DNA from 4 places in the Arthrobacter sp. PvP103 genome. Region 2 is predicted to be linked to each of the others. Evidence: riboswitches for the same ligand, from Rfam matches in the RefSeq annotation. Region 2 holds a riboswitch; each other region holds the start of a gene.

What was found. Region 2 has a riboswitch for thiamine pyrophosphate ahead of JOE41_RS03910 (FAD-dependent oxidoreductase). Riboswitches for the same ligand answer to the same signal wherever they lie in the genome.
Region 1: linked by a shared signal. The riboswitch ahead of JOE41_RS09695 (ECF transporter S component) and the one ahead of JOE41_RS03910 (FAD-dependent oxidoreductase) in region 2 are both predicted to bind thiamine pyrophosphate.
Region 3: linked by a shared signal. The riboswitch ahead of JOE41_RS01890 (bifunctional hydroxymethylpyrimidine kinase/phosphomethylpyrimidine kinase) and the one ahead of JOE41_RS03910 (FAD-dependent oxidoreductase) in region 2 are both predicted to bind thiamine pyrophosphate.
Region 4: linked by a shared signal. The riboswitch ahead of thiC (phosphomethylpyrimidine synthase ThiC) and the one ahead of JOE41_RS03910 (FAD-dependent oxidoreductase) in region 2 are both predicted to bind thiamine pyrophosphate.

What each region holds. Positions count from the first base shown of each region.
Region 1 is NZ_JAFIBQ010000001.1:2,110,463-2,114,667, forward strand. Features, by position in the region: gene JOE41_RS09690 (ABC transporter ATP-binding protein) at 1-1,553, opposite strand, end outside; gene JOE41_RS09695 (ECF transporter S component) at 1,570-2,202, opposite strand; TPP riboswitch at 2,276-2,418, opposite strand; gene JOE41_RS09700 (DUF4235 domain-containing protein) at 2,569-2,832, shown strand; gene mnhG (monovalent cation/H(+) antiporter subunit G) at 2,850-3,269, opposite strand; gene JOE41_RS09710 (monovalent cation/H+ antiporter complex subunit F) at 3,259-3,537, opposite strand; gene JOE41_RS09715 (Na+/H+ antiporter subunit E) at 3,534-4,079, opposite strand; gene JOE41_RS09720 (Na+/H+ antiporter subunit D) at 4,076-4,205, opposite strand, start outside.
Region 2 is NZ_JAFIBQ010000001.1:851,495-855,699, forward strand. Features, by position in the region: gene JOE41_RS03900 (thiazole synthase) at 1-153, opposite strand, end outside; gene thiS (sulfur carrier protein ThiS) at 159-395, opposite strand; gene JOE41_RS03910 (FAD-dependent oxidoreductase) at 392-1,744, opposite strand; TPP riboswitch at 1,731-1,850, opposite strand; gene thiE (thiamine phosphate synthase) at 1,877-2,590, shown strand; gene JOE41_RS03920 (ferritin-like domain-containing protein) at 2,591-3,265, opposite strand; gene JOE41_RS03925 (RNB domain-containing ribonuclease) at 3,307-4,205, shown strand, end outside.
Region 3 is NZ_JAFIBQ010000001.1:403,094-407,298, reverse strand. Features, by position in the region: gene JOE41_RS01895 (Rne/Rng family ribonuclease) at 1-2,237, shown strand, start outside; TPP riboswitch at 2,355-2,452, shown strand; gene JOE41_RS01890 (bifunctional hydroxymethylpyrimidine kinase/phosphomethylpyrimidine kinase) at 2,435-4,030, shown strand.
Region 4 is NZ_JAFIBQ010000001.1:503,488-507,692, reverse strand. Features, by position in the region: gene JOE41_RS02410 (hypothetical protein) at 1-730, shown strand, start outside; partial or broken gene thiC (phosphomethylpyrimidine synthase ThiC) at 699-2,578, opposite strand; TPP riboswitch at 2,573-2,680, opposite strand; gene JOE41_RS02400 (amidohydrolase family protein) at 2,766-3,884, shown strand; gene JOE41_RS02395 (VOC family protein) at 3,931-4,205, shown strand, end outside.

The sequences.
Region 1 (4,205 bases), 1.3 Mb from region 2:
TCGGTGCCGCCGAGGACGTCGCTGAACTCCTGGTCGTGGGTCACCGACACCACGGCGGTGCCGGCGTCGAGGAGTTCGGAGAGGAAGGACGCCAGTTCCGCCCAGGTATTGGCATCCTGCCCGAAGGTGGGCTCGTCGAGGATCAGCACGCGGGGATGGGCGGCCAACACGGTGGCGACGGACAGCCGGCGCTTCTCTCCGCCGGAGAGTGTGTAGGGGTTGGCGTCCACCAGCTTGGTCAGCCGGAGGCGCTCCAGGAGTTCGTCCACTCGGTCCTCTCCGTGGCCCAGGTGCCGCGGGCCGAACATCAGCTCATCCAGCACCCGGCCGGTGACGAACTGGTGTTCCGGCTCCTGGAACACGGTTCCGATCCGGGAGATCAGCTGTTCCGCCTTCCACTTGTACGGGTCAATGCCGGCACCTTCGCTGAGGTCAACCGTGGCGGAAACCGTGCCCGCCACCGGCTGGAGCAGGCCGGCGAGGGTCAGGGCAAACGTGGACTTTCCGGAACCGTTCGGCCCCGTGATGGTCAGTGCCTGGCCGGCACGGACCTGCGCCGTGATGCCGGACTGCACCGGTACCGGCTGGACAGCCTTGAACCGCCGCCGGCGGGGACGTTCGCGGGACACGGCAAGGTTCTCGGAGGCCAGCAGGAGGTTCCCGGCGCCCGGCTCTCCCGGGCCGCCCTGCGCTCCGGTGCCGGGTGCTTCGGTGGCACCGGTCCGCGCCCGGGTGGCGGGCACATACCCGGGCACCCAGACGCCGGCGGCAACGAGCATGTCCCGGGCCTCTGCCAGGACCTGGTCCGGCGGGCCGTCCAGGAGCACCGCGGTGTCCGTGGCGGATCCCGGCTGCAGCACCACGATCCGGTCCACAAGGTCTTTCCATACGCCCACGCGGTGTTCCACCACCACCAGCGTTGCCCCGGTCTTGTCCAGGCAACGGCCCACGGCGTCACGGACTTCCAGGACGCCCGCGGGGTCCAGGTTGGCGGTGGGCTCGTCGAGGAGCAGCAGCCCCGGGCGCATGGCGAGGATGCCGGCCAACGCGAGGCGCTGCTTCTGCCCGCCGGACAGGGCCGACGTCGGGTGGTCCAGCGGCAAGTGGGCCAGCCCGACGTCGTCGAGCGCCTCTCCGACACGCGTCCAGATGTCCGGGCGCGGGACGGCGAGGTTCTCGGCGCCGAAGGCGACGTCGTCCCCCACGCGGGAAAGGACCACCTGCGTCTCGGGGTCCTGCTGCATCAGGCCGGCTCGCCCGCGCCGGGCACGCGGCGGGGCGCCGTCGATCAGCAGGGTGCCGGTCTCGTCGGAGTCGTCGGCATCCGGCGTTCCGTCGTGGTGGGCTCCGGAGTCGCTGTCACCGAGCACCCCGGCGAGGGCATGCAGCAGCGTGGATTTGCCCGCGCCGGATGGACCCAGCAGCAGCACGCGTTCGCCCGGCCGAATGTCCAGGTCCAGGCCGTGGACGGCGGGCCGGGACCGGCCGGCATGCCGCCAGCCCCAGCCGCGTGCCGTGACCGCTGCCGGGCGGACGGTGTCGGAAGACGTCATGAGCAGTGTGCGTTCATCAGGAGAAGACGGGCTCCGCCGCTGCCTTGCGGGAGGCGAAGGAGCTCAGCACGCCGGTCCGGGCCAGGCCGCGGGTGGCGATCCAGGACAGGCCGCCGGCGATGATCGCACCGGAGATGGCCGTGAAGATGATGTAAGCCAGCTTGTCGCCGGCGGCGTAGGCGATATTCCACCCCCACGGGGCGAACGAGTCGTTCAGGCCGCAGAAGAGGCCCGCAGCGGCACCGGCCAGTAGCGAAACGGGGAGGTTGAACTTCTTGTAAACGAACACCGCGAAGATGATCTCCGCACCGAGCCCCTGCACGAAGCCGGAGAACAGCACGGACGCGCCGTACTGCGAGCCCATGATCAGCTCACCGGTGGCGGCCACTGTTTCGCAGAACAGGGCGGCTCCGGGCTTGCGGATGATCAGCATGCCCAGGACGGCGGGAATCATCCAGCCGCCTGCGATGAGGCCGGTCAGCGGCGGGTAGACGGCGTTCATGGGCGGCGAAACGGCAGCGGCCCCCTGGGACCAGGCCCAGAAAATGACGCCGCCGGCTACTGCGATCAACGCGGCAACCACAATGTCCACCACACGCCAGTTGTACTTGCTGTTGCCAAGCGTCTGCTTGGCCGTCATTCCAGTCATTTTCTTCCTCCTGAGGTACAGGAGGGGAGAGTGCTACCCGGGCAGTCCGCGGCTTCCGCCGCCAGCTGCCGGACACTCTGAGAACTCGACTCCCTTGCGCCGGTACTAACCGGATCAGGTTCGAGGGTCTGCGGCTGTCCGCACTCTCAGCGCCCGCCTCCGGTTCCCTGGAATGTTCCAGTGATGCCCGACGGCGACGCTCCCCTGTCGTATCAATTCGCCCTTGTGGGCGTGGATCAGTTTACACCCGCGGGCCCGCGAAATCCCGGGGAGGGTGTCACAATGGGCGGTGATGCGGCCGGGTTGATGCGGCTAGGCTAGGGGAAGCCCTGTTTCCGTCGTTTCCCACCTGTAAGGGGTACTGGAGTGAGTTTTTTCATCAAGCTGCTTGGAACCGGAGTGAGCCTGCTTGCCGGATTCGCCGGCACCAAGGCCGTTGACGTCGTCTGGGAAAAGATCACCGGCCGCAAGCCCCCGAAGGGCGACAAGGACGACGTCCCCACCACCCTGCGCAGCGCCCTGACCTTTGCGCTGATCTCGGCGGCTGTCAGCGCCATCATCCAGGTCCTGGCCAACCGGGGCACGCAGCGTGCCATCACCCGCTTCGCCAAGAGCCAGGACATCGTCTAGGCATTTGAGGGCCGCCGCTAGGCTGCGCCGCCGTCATCCTCGTCGGCGGCGCGCTTGGCGGCGGCCTTTTTGTCGGCTGCCTTCAGCACCACGGCCTCCAGTTCATCCGTGGTGAGCAGTTCCTTGTGCAGGTGCTTGGTGCGGTAGCCTGCCCTGCCCACCATGTGGGCAGACACCGGAACGGTGAGCACCTGGAAGATCCACGCCACGAAGAGCACGGGCCACACCCACCAGGTCCGCAGCTGCAGGCCCACCGAGGCCAGCAGCAGGAACAGCCCCAGCACCTGGGGCTTGGTGGCGGCGTGCATCCTGCTCATCAGGTCGGGGAAGCGCAACAGGCCGACCGCCGCACCGAGGGACATCAGGGCGCCCACCACCATAAAGACGGCCGACACTGCATCAATGATTGTGTCCACGGCAGATGGTTCAGGATTCATGGGGCTGCTCCCGCCGGTCGGCCACGAAGCGCGCCACGGTCACGGATCCGATGAACCCGATGATGGACAGCGCCACGAGCAGCATCAGGTTGTTCAGGTGCCGGTTGACGGCCATGTCTATGCAGAGCGTGGCACCGATGATGGCCAGCAGCACGTCAGAGGCCAGCACCCGGTCCAGCAGGGACGGGCCGATGGCGATCCGGACAATCGCCCCGGCTGCCGCCAGGGATAGGATCACGGCCGTCACGGCCAGGACAACGCCCATCATGCCGCTACCTCCTGTTTCAGTGCGGCCAGTTCCTCGCGGGTGCCCATGATCCTGATCAGTGCCGCCTCGGCGTCCCGGACCTCTTTGCGCAGGTTCACAATGTCCTCTCCGCTCCGCACGTTGAGTCCGTGGATGTAGAGCGTGGACGTGGAGCGGTCCACCTCAACCACCAGCGAACCCGGGATCAGCGAAATGACGTGGCCGGTGGCCGTCACCATCAGGTCCGAGTGGCTGCGCAGCTTGACCGCGACGACCGCGTTGGTCACCTTGGGCCCGCGGGCCAACGCCAGGTACAGCACCTGGAAGCTGGCGGCCACAACCTTGGCCAGGAACACCAGTGCGAACGGAACTGCCCGCACGATGCTGAAGCGGCCGCCCAGCTCCACCGGGGGCAGGTAGAAAAGCCGTGCCACCACTACCGCGATCAGCGCACCGAACAGCAGGTTACCGGGGCTGAAGTCCTGCCAGAGCGCTGCCCAGACGAACACCAGCCAGACCAGGAGGGGCAGTTCCTGCCGGATTGAGATCCGTCGGCGGTTCATTTGTTCCCCTCCTGCTGGACGGGTTCAGGCTGCGCGATCGGGGGCACGGGGGCGTTTTCGCCCAGCACGGCCTGGATGTAGGCGGACCGGTCCAGCATTTCCACGGCCGACTGGTCCGCCACCCGG
Region 2 (4,205 bases):
TGCGATCAGGGCGGCCCCCAGCCCATCGAGGCTGGGGGCACCGCCGGTACCCATGATCAACCGTGATCCCAGCGGCACGCCGTCCACGATGAAGGCGTCCGCCGCAGCCTGCTGCCCGGTCCCTGCCGTGCCGGCAACCGTTGTTCCTGCCATGATGCTCAACCTCCCTGTACCGCGGTAACAAGTTCGACGTCGTCGCCCTCGGCCAGTGCCGTGACGAACCATTGGCTGCGCGGCACCACCTCGGAATTCCGCGCTACCGCCACGCCCAACTTTTGGCCGTCGGCAGCCTGCCCGTTTGGCGCGAGGTTCCTGCCGGTGACCTGGCTGACGAGGGTGGTGACGGACGCGCCGTCGGCCACCGCGTGTGCCGTGCCGTTCAGTGTGATGTTCATGCTGTTTCCTTGTTCGGGTCAATTGTGACGGTGTGCGCGGGAGTTGCCGGTCCGGCCGAAACGCCGGAAAACCGGTCGGGCCGGAACGGGGTCCAGCGTGGATCGGCGTCGCCGTCCATCAGCTGCCTGCAGATGGACGCCGCGGCAGGAGTGAGCAGGACGCCATGCCGGAAAAAGCCGGTGGCAATGATCAGCCCCTCAATATCCATGCCGGTTCCTGCGGCCGCTACTCGGCCCAGCAGCGGCGCGTTGTCCGGCGTTCCCGGACGGGCCCTCGCCGTGGCTTCGAGCAGTTCCAATTCGGCGACGGCGGGGACCAGCACCTGCGCATCGCGGAGCAGCTGGTAGACGCCGCCGGCGGAAACGGCCGATCCTGCGGGTGTTACGGGCCCCGCAGGCGCCGTAACGGCGGTGCCGATGCCCGCTCCTGACAGCGAATCTTCACGCTGCGTGGCCCCAATAACCACGGTGCCGTCCTGCCGGGGCACGATGTAGACGGGAACTCCGTGGACCATTCCACGGACCGTGGATGTCACCAGGGGTTGCAGGTAGGCGGGGACGCGCAGGCGCAGGATGTCGCCGTACACCGGGCGCAGCGGCAGCTGAAGTCCGGGAGGCATTCCGCCCAGGGACGCGGATTCCAGTCCGTTGGCAATGATTGTTTCGCCAGCGTGCACGGTTCCTCCCCCGGCCAGGCTGACGCCGCTGACGCGCCCGTCCTCCCAGAGCAGGCCGGCGGCCCGGTCACACACGGCGGCCCCTGGCAGGAGCTCCGCGATCCGGGCGAGGAGTTTGCGGGGATCCACCTGATGGTCGGCCGGGATGTCGAAGGCGCAGGATATCCCGGGGCTCAGCAGCGGCTCCCGTGCCCGGGCTTCCCTGACCGTCAGCGGTTCCACCGTTAGGCCGCTGGCCTGCTGGACGGCGCGCAGGTCGGCGAGCGCCCGGCGGTCTGCGGCGTCGGCACCCACGGCGAGGGTCGCCGTCGTAAGGTAGCCGGTGTCCGGGCCGTCGCCGCCGTGTTCATGGGAGGCACGCCCGGTTTCCAGGCCGGCCGCGAAGGCCGGCCACAGTCCCGAGGAGTGGAGCATGAGCTCCAGGAGGTCTTCCTCCTGGTAGTGGAGTTCGCTGACCGGCGCCAGCATGCCTGCGGCGGCCCAGCTCGCGCCCGTTCCCGGTGCGTCGTCGATGATCACCACGGACCTGCCCGACTTCCGGGCTTCCCAGGCGATGCCGTGGCCGATTACTCCCCCGCCGATCACGGCGACGTCTGCGCTGATGTGCACGCCGTGCCCGTCGCGACTGCGCGCGGGTGGGCGGGTGGGCGGGGATTGCGGGGTCATTGTCATCCTTCCCTACGCCGGTACTAACCGGATCAGGTCAAGCGGTCGGCTCTGACGCCCTCTCAGCCCTGCAGCTTTGTGACAGCTGCGGCGGGCTCCCGCGGTACTCCCCCAGTTTAGGGGAACTAGGCTTGTGCCATGACCGAGCAAGCTCTCCTTACTGATGCCCGCCTGTACCTCTGCACTGATGCCCGCACGGATCGCGGCGATTTTGCCGACTTCGTTGATGCCGCCTACGCAGGCGGCGTGGACATCATCCAGCTCCGCGACAAGGGCCTGGAAGCGGCCGAGGAGCTCGAGCTGCTCGAAGTACTGGAAACCGCGGCCCGCCGCCATGGCCGGCTGTGGTCGGTCAACGACCGCGCGGACATCGCCTCGCTCTCCGGCGCCCCGGTGCTTCATGTAGGGCAGAAGGACCTCCCCCTGGCGTCCGCCCGGAAGTTCCTCGGCGGTGAAGCCGTGATCGGCCTGTCCACGCACAGCCACGGGCAGATCGATGCCGCCATCGCCGCATCCCGTGGTGCGGGAGGCCTGGATTATTTCTGCGTCGGGCCGGTGTGGGCCACTCCCACGAAGCCGGGCCGTGCCGCCGTCGGCCTCGAGCTGGTCCGCTATGCGGCGGAAGCCGCCGGCAAAACGACTGCCAAAACAACTGGCGGCGTTGCGGGGCCAACGGTTGACGGGCCGCGCCTGCCGTGGTTCGCCATCGGCGGCATCGACCTGGGCAACGTAGAACAGGTGGCGGCTGCAGGAGCGGAGCGGATCGTGGTGGTCCGCGCCATCACCGAGGCCGACGACCCCGCCGCGGCCGCGAGGTCGCTGCTGGCGGCACTCGACGCCGGCGCATCCTGACTATCCGGTCAGGCCGAGCTGCGTCATCCGCTTGGAGTGCTTCTCCGCCAGACCGGCGATCAGCCCGCTGACCAGCTCTTTCGCGGCGGCACTGTCCTCGCCGCCGATCAGGCTTCCCAGGAACGCATGCTCGTAGCTGACGCGTCGCGCCTGGGTCAGTGCTTCGCCCAGCAGCCGCCTGCCCCATAGGGCAAGCCTCGACGCGAGCCTCGGATCATCGGCGAGCGCGCTCCTCAGCCGTTCGCGGAGAACTTCCGTTGTCTCGTCGGAGGCCTGGATCTGTTCGATGACGTCCCGCGTTCCGGCATCAACATAGCGGGAGATAGCCCGGTAGAAGTCTGCAGAAACCGTATCGATCACGTAGGCCTTCATCAGTGATTCGTACCAGTCGGCCGGGCGCGTCCGTGAATGGAAATAGTCCACGGCCGCCTGGAACGGCAGCATGGCATCCTCGGCGTCGATCCCCATGGCCTCAAGCCGGGCGCTCACCAGCTCGTAGTGCCGGAACTCCACCACGGCAATCCTGCCGAGCACGGCCCGGTCGTGAAGGGTCGGCGAATACCGCGCGTCAGAGGAGAACCTCTCGAAAGCTGACAGCTCGCCGTAGGCCATCATTCCGAACAAGTCTGCGACGAAACGGTTGTAGCGAGCGGTGTCAGCCGGGGATGAGCTCATCGTCCAAGACTAATGGCGCAAATGGAGCTAACCTGACTTTCGTGTCACATCATCACCTGACTCCAAATGTCCACGAACAGACCAACCGGCTGGCCGAAGCGCTGAACGCGCTGCGCACGGAGTTGGAGCTGCCCGGGCCCTTCCCTGACGATGTCCTGCGGGATGCGCTGGCGGCCATCGCGGAACATAAGATGCCTGACCTGGACCTCACCGATGTGGGCTTTGTGACCATCGATCCGCCGTCTTCCACTGACCTGGACCAAGCCCTCTTCATCGAGCGGTCAGGCGACGGGTACAAGGTTTTCTATGCCATCGCCGACGTGCCGTCCTTTGTGGCACCGGGCGGTGCGCTCGACGCCGAGACGCGCCGACGGGGGCAGACGTTCTACGCCCCGGACGGTCGGATTCCGTTGCACCCGGAGGTCATCAGCGAACAGGCCGGCAGCCTGCTTGCCGGCCAGTTGTGCGCCGCCTTCGTGTGGGAGTTCGACCTGGATGCGGCGGCCCAAGTGGTATCGGTGCTGGTGCGCCGGGCCAGGATCCGGAGCCGGGCGAAGCTCACCTATAAGGGAGTCCAGGCCGAGCTGGATTCCGGCAGTGCCGCCCCCGTCCTCCTGCTCCTGAGGGAGGTGGGGATCAAGCGCGTGGAACTTGAGCGGCTCCGCGGCGGCGCCAGCCTCAACATGCCGGAACAGGAAATCGAACAGCTGCCCGACGGCGGCTACCGCATCGTGGCGGCTCCGCCCCTCCCCGTGGAGGACTGGAATGCGCAGATCTCCCTCATGACCGGCATGGCTGCGGCTGACCTTATGCTCGAAGGCAAGGTCGGGATCCTGCGTACCATGCCCGCCCCCGACGAACGGTCGCTCCTTCATTTCAAGCGGCAGACAAACGCGCTCGGAAAGCCGTGGGACGGTGAGGCGAGCTACGGCGAGTACCT
Region 3 (4,205 bases), 450 kb from region 2:
TCACCGAGGCCGAGTTCCTGGCCCGCCGGGAGTCGGTGGACCGCCAGATGATCGTTCGCCAGCGCGACGACAGAATCCAGATCGGTGTCCTGGAGGACGGCGTCCTGGCTGAGCACTTCGTTTCCAAGACCCAGCAGGACTCCCTGATCGGCAACGTCTACCTGGGCAAGGTCCAGAACGTGCTGCCGTCCATGGAAGCCGCTTTCGTGGACATCGGACGCGGACGCAACGCAGTCCTCTACGCCGGTGAAGTCAACTGGGACGCCGTCAACCTCGAAGGAAAGCAGCGCCGGATCGAGAACGCGCTGAAATCCGGCGACTCCGTGCTGGTCCAGGTCACCAAGGATCCGGTCGGCCACAAGGGTGCACGCCTGACCAGCCAGATCTCGCTGCCCGGCCGGTACCTCGTGTACGTTCCCGGCGGATCCATGACCGGCATCTCCCGGAAGCTGCCCGACGTCGAGCGCAACCGCCTTAAGCGGATCCTCAAGGACCGCCTGCCGGAAGACGCCGGTGTGATCGTCCGCACCGCTGCCGAGGGCGCGTCCGAGGAAGAACTGACGCACGACATCAACCGCTTGCGTGCCCAATGGGAAGGCATTGAAAGCCAGGCCACGTCCACGAAGATCCTTGCTCCGGAGCTCCTCTACGGCGAACCGGATCTCACCATCAAGGTCGTCCGGGACGTCTTCAACGAGGACTTCTCCAAGCTGATCGTCTCCGGCGAGGAAGCCTGGGACACCATCGAGGCGTACGTGACGTACGTGGCACCGGACCTGGTGGGGCGGCTCGAAAAATGGACCAAGGACACGGACATCTTCGCGGCCTGGCGCATCGACGAGCAGATCCACAAGGCCCTGGACCGCAAGGTCTTCCTGCCCTCCGGCGGCTCCCTCGTGATCGACCGCACCGAAGCCATGACCGTGGTGGACGTAAACACCGGTAAGTTCACCGGCAGCGGCGGCAACCTGGAGGAAACCGTCACCAAGAACAACCTGGAAGCGGCTGAAGAAGTCGTGCGCCAACTGCGGCTGCGCGACATCGGCGGCATCATCGTCATCGACTTCATCGACATGGTGCTCGAATCCAACCGCGACCTTGTGCTGCGCCGCATGGTGGAGTGCCTCGGACGCGACCGGACCAAGCACCAGGTTGCGGAAGTGACCTCGCTGGGCCTGGTGCAGATGACCCGCAAGCGCATGGGCACCGGGCTGCTGGAGGTCTTCGGCGAGCAGTGCGAGGCCTGCGCCGGCCGCGGCATCGTCACCCACGACGAGCCGGTGGAACACCGCCGGGCCAACACTGTTGCCGCCGAGCACCACGTGCAGCGGACGGAAGCCCAGCAGCCTCCCCGGACGGAGCGCAAGAGCCGCCGCCGCGGCAAGGGCGGCCAGCCGGCCTCCGAGGCTGTTCCGTTGACGCCGGCCCCGGTGCACCACGAGCCCACCGAAGCCGAACGCCACGCCAAGGCTGAAGCGACCCGCGTTGCCCTGGCCAACATCGCTGCGGCAGCACACGCCGCCCACCTGCATGACTCCGAGACGGGCCATGCAGCCCCGGCGGCCGCCGCACAGGCAAGTGCCGCACAGGCTGTCGGCCAGGCACTCGCCGCGCAGGCTCCTTCCGGGCAAGCCGGAGCGACGGCCGGGGAAGGGGCGGCCCAGCCGTCCACCACCCAGCCCGCCACGGCAAGGCCGGCCAAGGTGTCGGAATCTGAAGCAGCAGCCGCAGGACGGCCCGCGGCCGTTCTGACCTTCGGTGGCGAAAAGGTGGCACTGCCGTTTGTTGAGCATGCCGGCGAAGCACCCGCGTCCGGAGCCGCCCTGACTCTCGACCGGCTCGCTGAGGCTTTCGCGCACCTGGGTGAGCCTGCAGCTGCTGAGGCTCCGGCGTCACCGGCTGAGCAGCAGGCTCCGTCCGCCCAGGCGCCGGTCGAGGCACCCGCCCGTGTGCCGTCGGTCCAGGCCCCGGCAGCACCCGCTGCTGAAGCCGACTACACCGACCACACTGCGGTCCAGGGCCGGGCGCGCCGTCCCCGCCGTCACCGGAGTGCCAGCCGCGCCCAGGGCGCAGCCAACGAGACGTCCGTGGAACACCACGAAACTGCTCCTGTGGCCGCGTCAGGGCACACCCATGAGGCAAAGGCTCCCGAGCCGGCGAAGAAGGATGTGCCCGCCAAGGCACCGGCCAGCGAGCCGATCATCCTGGGTGTGGGAGTACCGGCCTCCGAGCTCTGATCCCACAGCACCACGGTCCCACACGCTGACATCGCGGGTGCGGTCCGGGACTGGCGTAGCAATACGCCGGTTTCGGGCCGTGCCCGTGAGTTCGTTGCGGTGGAACAGCTAGGCTAGGGGACTGACACGGGGTGCCGCGCACAGGGCCGGCTGAGATCCACACCCGTTGAACCTGTCCGGTTAGCACCGGCGAAGGGATGTCTCCTTTGGCCTCATCATTCCTGCCCACCCCTGCCTCCGAAGTCGCCCGCGAATCATCACCGGGCGGCACTGTCCTGCGCAGTACGCCCCGGGTCCTGGCCATCGCCGGCTCCGATCCGTCCGGCGGGGCGGGGATCCAGGCCGACCTCAAAAGCATTGCCGCAAACGGCGGATACGGCATGGCTGCCATCACCGCCCTGACGGCGCAGAACACCCGTGGCGTTCGTGCCGTGCACGTGCCCCCGGCGGATTTCCTGACGGCCCAGCTTGAAGCCATCAGCGACGACATCAGCATTGACGCCGTCAAGATCGGCATGCTGGGTGACTCTTCGGTGATCGCCGCTGTCCGCAGCTGGCTGGAGAAGGCCCGTCCCGCCGTCGTGGTTCTTGACCCCGTGATGGTCGCCACCAGCGGGGACAGGCTCCTGCAGGAGGCGGCCGAGGCGGCACTGCGCGAACTCCTGCCCCTCGCCGACCTCGTCACTCCCAACCTGGCGGAACTGGCGATTCTCCTCAACGAACCGCTCGCGGACGACTGGGAGGCGGCACTCGCCCAGGGGAAGCGCCTCGCCGCCCAGACCGGCGCCACTGTGCTCGTCAAGGGCGGACACCTCGACGGCGGGGAGTGCCCTGACGCGCTGGTCAACACGGCAGGGCTGCTCGCCCAGGACGTTGTGGTTGTACCCGGCGAGCGGATCGACACCATGAACAGCCACGGCACCGGCTGCTCCCTGTCCTCGGCAATGGCCACCGCGCAGGCGAGGCTGGGGGACTGGGAGGAATCCTTGCGGACAGTGAAGCCATGGTTGCAGGGGGCCCTCCGGGAAGCCGGCGCCTTGGACGTGGGAACAGGCAACGGCCCGGTGCACCATTTCCACCACCTGGCCCCCAAAGGAAGTGACGCGCCCGCCGAAGGCCGGTTCGCAGCGGTGCTCTGGCAAGATGCCGGGCCGGACCTGGACGCCGTCTACGGGCTCGACTTCATCCGCGGCCTGGCCGACGGCTCCCTCACCGAGCAGCACTTCGCCTATTACCTTGCCCAGGATGCCATCTACCTGAACGGCTATTCCCGGGTGCTTTCGCGCGCCGCCGCCATTGCCCCGACCGAGGTGGAACAGCTGTTCTGGGCGCGGTCGGCACAGCAATGCCTTGAAGTCGAGTCCGAACTGCACCGGACATGGCTCAGCACACGGAACGTGGACACCGCACTCGGACCGGTTACGAAGTCCTACGTGGACCACTTGCTGGCCTCATCCGTTTCAGGCAGCTACGGGGTACTCGTCGCCGCTGTGCTCCCGTGCTTCTGGCTGTATGCAGAGGTGGGTGCCACCCTGCACGGGCAGTTCCTTGCTGCCGGGTCGGCCCCGGACCACCCGTACGCCGAATGGCTCCGCACCTACGCGGACGAAGGGTTTGCCGCCGCCACCCGGCAGGCAGTGCGCATCACCGACGACGCTGCCCGTGCCGCGTCTGACGCGGAGCGGCAAGCCATGCGGGTGGCCTTCCGGCAGTCGTGCCGGTACGAGGTGGAATTCTTCGACGCGCCGAGGCTTCACGCTGCACCGCAAAGCATTCCCGAGCCGGTACGATAGTGGGGCACGGTTCCGGAAGTCGTTGCGGCAACAGTCTGTTTTGAGCAGAGTGGCGCCTATCACGTACTACCACCGGAGTCAGCCTCATTTGCGGCCGAAGGCAAAATTAGCGTATTCTAGATCTTCGGTGCTTACGCCAACACTTGGGTTATAACCTCAGAACGGTCCGTTTGGA
Region 4 (4,205 bases), 350 kb from region 2:
TAAGCAGCGCGTAGTGTTCGTCCACGGTTCGGGAGCCTTCGGGTCTGCCGCGTGGCCCAAGCAGCACGGCATGGCCCTGGCCTACGACGCACTGTTCCTGCGCCGGCACGGTTTCGACGCGTCTGCGGAGCCCGTCGAATCGGACTTCCAGGCGGACGCCGGGATTGTGCTGGGGGCCTTGGCGGACGATGGCCGGGGCGCGGCCGGCGGGCACGTCGTGGCCCATGCCCAGGGCGCCATTGCGGCCATGATGGCGGCCGTGGAACGCCCGGACCTGGTGCATTCCCTCACCCTCGTGGAGCCCGCCTGCCTGTCACTGACCGCCGAACTGCCGGCCACTGCTGCGCACCGCGCCTTGATGCAGCCGCTTTTTGACGTGCGGCATCAGCTCGGCGACGACGACTTCCAGCGGGAGTTCGTCCGTCGGGCATTTTCCGTGCACAGTGATGGGCCGGCCACGCCGGAAGCACTCAACGCCGCCCGCCGGCTGCGGCTGCAGGCGCCCCCGTGGGAGGCGCCACTGCAGATCGTGCCGGGAGTCCCCACGCTCGTGCTCACCGGCGGCTGGGAGCCGCTCTACGAAGAGATAGCCGGTTACCTGCGTGAAACCGGTGCCCAGCACCGCGTTGCCGCGGGCGGACACCGGCCTCAGGATTCGGTGGAGGGAGACCGGGTTATCCGGTCGTTCATCGCGGAAGTCAGCAGGCGTCAGCACTCACGGGCGTCGTAGCGTCGCCCGTCGCTGCACCGTGCCGGCCCGGTCGTTCCGGGTCTGGAAGCTGCAGCTCGGGTAGGTAGACCTTGCCGCCGGCCGCGAGGAATTCGTTGCTCTTCTCACGCATGCCTGCCGCCATCTCGGCGAGTGCCGACTGTGCCTCGGCGGAACCGTACTCGTCCCTGATGTCCTGGCTGATGCGCATTGAGCAGAACTTGGGCCCGCACATGGAGCAGAAGTGCGCGGTCTTGGCTGGCTCCGCGGGCAGCGTCTCGTCATGGAAGGATTCGGCGGTGACCGGGTCCAGCGAGAGGGCGAACTGGTCCCGCCAGCGGAATTCGAACCGGGCCTTGGACAGGGCGTCGTCGCGTTGGTGCGCGCCGGGGTGGCCCTTGGCGAGGTCGGCGGCGTGGGCGGCGATCTTGTAGGTGATGACGCCTGTCTTGACATCGTCCTTGTTTGGCAGCCCCAGGTGTTCCTTGGGCGTGACGTAGCAGAGCATGGCCGTGCCGTAGCGGGCGATTTCCGTAGCGCCGATGGCGGAGGTGATGTGGTCGTAGCCCGGGGCTATGTCCGTGACCAGCGGCCCCAGCGTGTAGAACGGTGCTCCCTTGCAGAGTTCCTGCTGGCGTTCCACGTTTTCACGGACCAGGTGGAACGGCACGTGGCCGGGTCCTTCCACCATCACCTGCACGTCGAACTCCCAGGCGCGCTGCGTCAGTTCGGCCAGGGTATCCAGTTCGGCGAACTGGGCGGCGTCGTTCGCGTCCGCCGTCGCACCGGGCCGCAGCCCGTCGCCCAGCGAAAACGCGACGTCGTACTTGGCGAAAATTTCGCACAGCTCGTCGAAGTGCGTGTACAGGAAGTTCTCCTGGTGGTGGGCAAGGCACCAGCCGGCCATGATGGAGCCGCCGCGGGAGACGATGCCGGTCACCCGGTTGGCGGTCAGGGGCACATACCGCAGCAGCACGCCGGCGTGGATGGTCATGTAGTCCACGCCCTGCTCGCACTGCTCGATCACGGTGTCGCGGAAAATTTCCCACGTCAGTTTGTTGGCCTCGCCGTTGACCTTTTCCAGTGCCTGGTAGATGGGAACGGTGCCGATCGGCACGGGGGAGTTGCGGATGATCCACTCACGGGTGGTGTGGATGTCATCGCCGGTGGACAGGTCCATCACGGTGTCGGCGCCCCACAGTGTGGCCCACTGCAGCTTGTCGACCTCCTCCGCGATGGAGCTCGTGACGGCCGAGTTGCCGATGTTGGCGTTGATCTTCACCAGGAAGGCCTTGCCGATGATCATCGGTTCGGATTCCGGGTGGTTGATGTTGTTGGGGATGATGGCGCGGCCGGCAGCCACTTCGCTGCGGACCAGCTCCACGTCGCAGTTTTCGCGGAGGGCAACGAACTGCATCTCCGGCGTCACGACACCCTGCCGGGCGTAGTGCATCTGCGTGACAGTCCTGCCTTCAACGGCGCGGCGGGGCACGGCTGCGCGCCCTTCCACTCCGCGGATGCGGCGCCGCGGCGCACGGCCGACCGGCCGTCGTCGAGCAGGTTCCGTTCCCGGCCGCCATAAGGCTCGGTGTCGGCCCGCGACTCGATCCACCGGGTCCTGAAAGGTTCCAGGCCCACCACGGGATCGCTGCCGGGCCCGGCAGTCCGGTACACGCGGAACGGCGGGTTGGCTGCCCCGCCCGGTGAGTCCTCAAGGGCGATTTCGGTCACCGGCACCCGGATCCCGGTGGCTTCATCGGTGATGAATGCCAGCGAGTGCGACTTCAGGGACTGCGCTTCGGCAGGTGCCGAATTGCCGGGGGCGGCCTCGTTTTGGGCAGGGATCAGCTGTGTTTCTTGTGTATTCACGGAATACTCACTTCCTTCGCCGGCATTACCCGGACAGGTTCAACGGTCGCAGGCCGCGTCAGCCCGATCTCAGCCCTTGCAAGGGCACCCGTGTGGTCGTAGACGAAGCTACCACAGGGCCGGGGCGGGTCCGTGTCACATGCAGGTCACAACTGGGGAGGGCAGTCGGCCGGTCTAGGCTGGAAGCATGCGTGGCGTCATCGAATTCAGCGGGACCGTGCTCACCGCCCCCGACCGGGAACGGCAGGGCCTCTGGGCCGTGGACGGCAGGCTGACATTCACACGGCCGGCCGCTCCGCCTGACCTGGTGTTGAGCGGCTGGGTGCTGCCGGGCCTGGTCGATGCGCATTGCCACATCGGGCTAGGACCAGCCGGTGACGTTCCGGATTCCGTCGCCGAAGAGCAGGCTGTCACGGACCGGAACGCGGGCACGCTGCTCGTCCGTGATGCCGGCGCCGTCCACGACACGCGCTGGCTCCAGCAGCGGCCGGAGCTGCCGCGCATCATCCGCGCCGGCCGCCACATCGCCAGGACGCGCCGCTACCTCCGGGGATTCGCCATCGAAGTGGAACCGGAAGGACTGGTCGAGGCCGTACGCAAGCAGGCGCTGGCGGGTGACGGCTGGGTCAAGCTCGTAGGGGACTGGATCGACCGGGACGCCGGCGACCTTGCGCCGTCGTTCCCGGCCGCAGTGGTGCGGGACGCTGTGCGCGCCGCCCACGACGAAGGCGCCAGGGTGACCGCCCACTGTTTCGCAGAGGACACCCTGGATGACATGCTCGACGCCGGCATCGACTGCATCGAACACGGAACCGGCCTGCTGCCGCGCCACATCCCCCGGTTCGTGGACCAGCGCGTTCCCATCGTTCCCACGCTCATCAACATTGCGACGTTTCCGGACATCGCGGCTCGTGCGAAAGCGAAGTTTCCGGTGTACGCGGCGCACATGCAGGCGCTCTGGGAACGGCGGAACGAGCGCATCCTCGAGGCCTTCGAAGCGGGCGTGGCGATCTACGCCGGGACTGATGCGGGCAGTGTCATCAGCCACGGCAGGATCGTGGACGAGATCCAGGCGCTCCACGCCGCCGGCCTGCCCGCGGCGTCAGCCCTGGACGCCGCGTCCTGGGCGGCGCGGGAGTGGCTGGGAGCGGACGGCATCGCGGAAGGTGCCAGCGCCGACGTCGTGCTGTGCGAACTGGACCCCAGGGTCAATCCGGCCACACTTCGGCACCTCAAGCACATCGTTCTTCGGGGCGGCATCTCCGCTAGGAATAAATTGAACCTTCAAGTAATTTACTCTATGTAAGCGTCGCCGGACATCGGCGGCCTAGCTTCCGGAGTTTGGAGTTGGCATGACCACAGAATCCAGCAGCAATGACCTGCTGCCCGCCGATCTCGCCATGGGCACGGTGATGCTCAAGGTGGGCGACATGAAGCTGATGACGGACTATTACCAGCGCGCGCTCGGGCTGGACGTCGTGGCTGAGCAGGACGGCGGCGTGTACCTTGGACGGCGCGGAGCGCCCCTGGTCCATCTGGCGCCGGCCCCCGGGCTTAACCTCCCGGCGAAGGGCGAGGCGGGGCTGTTCCACACGGCACTGCTGTTCGAGGACCGCCCGTCGCTCGC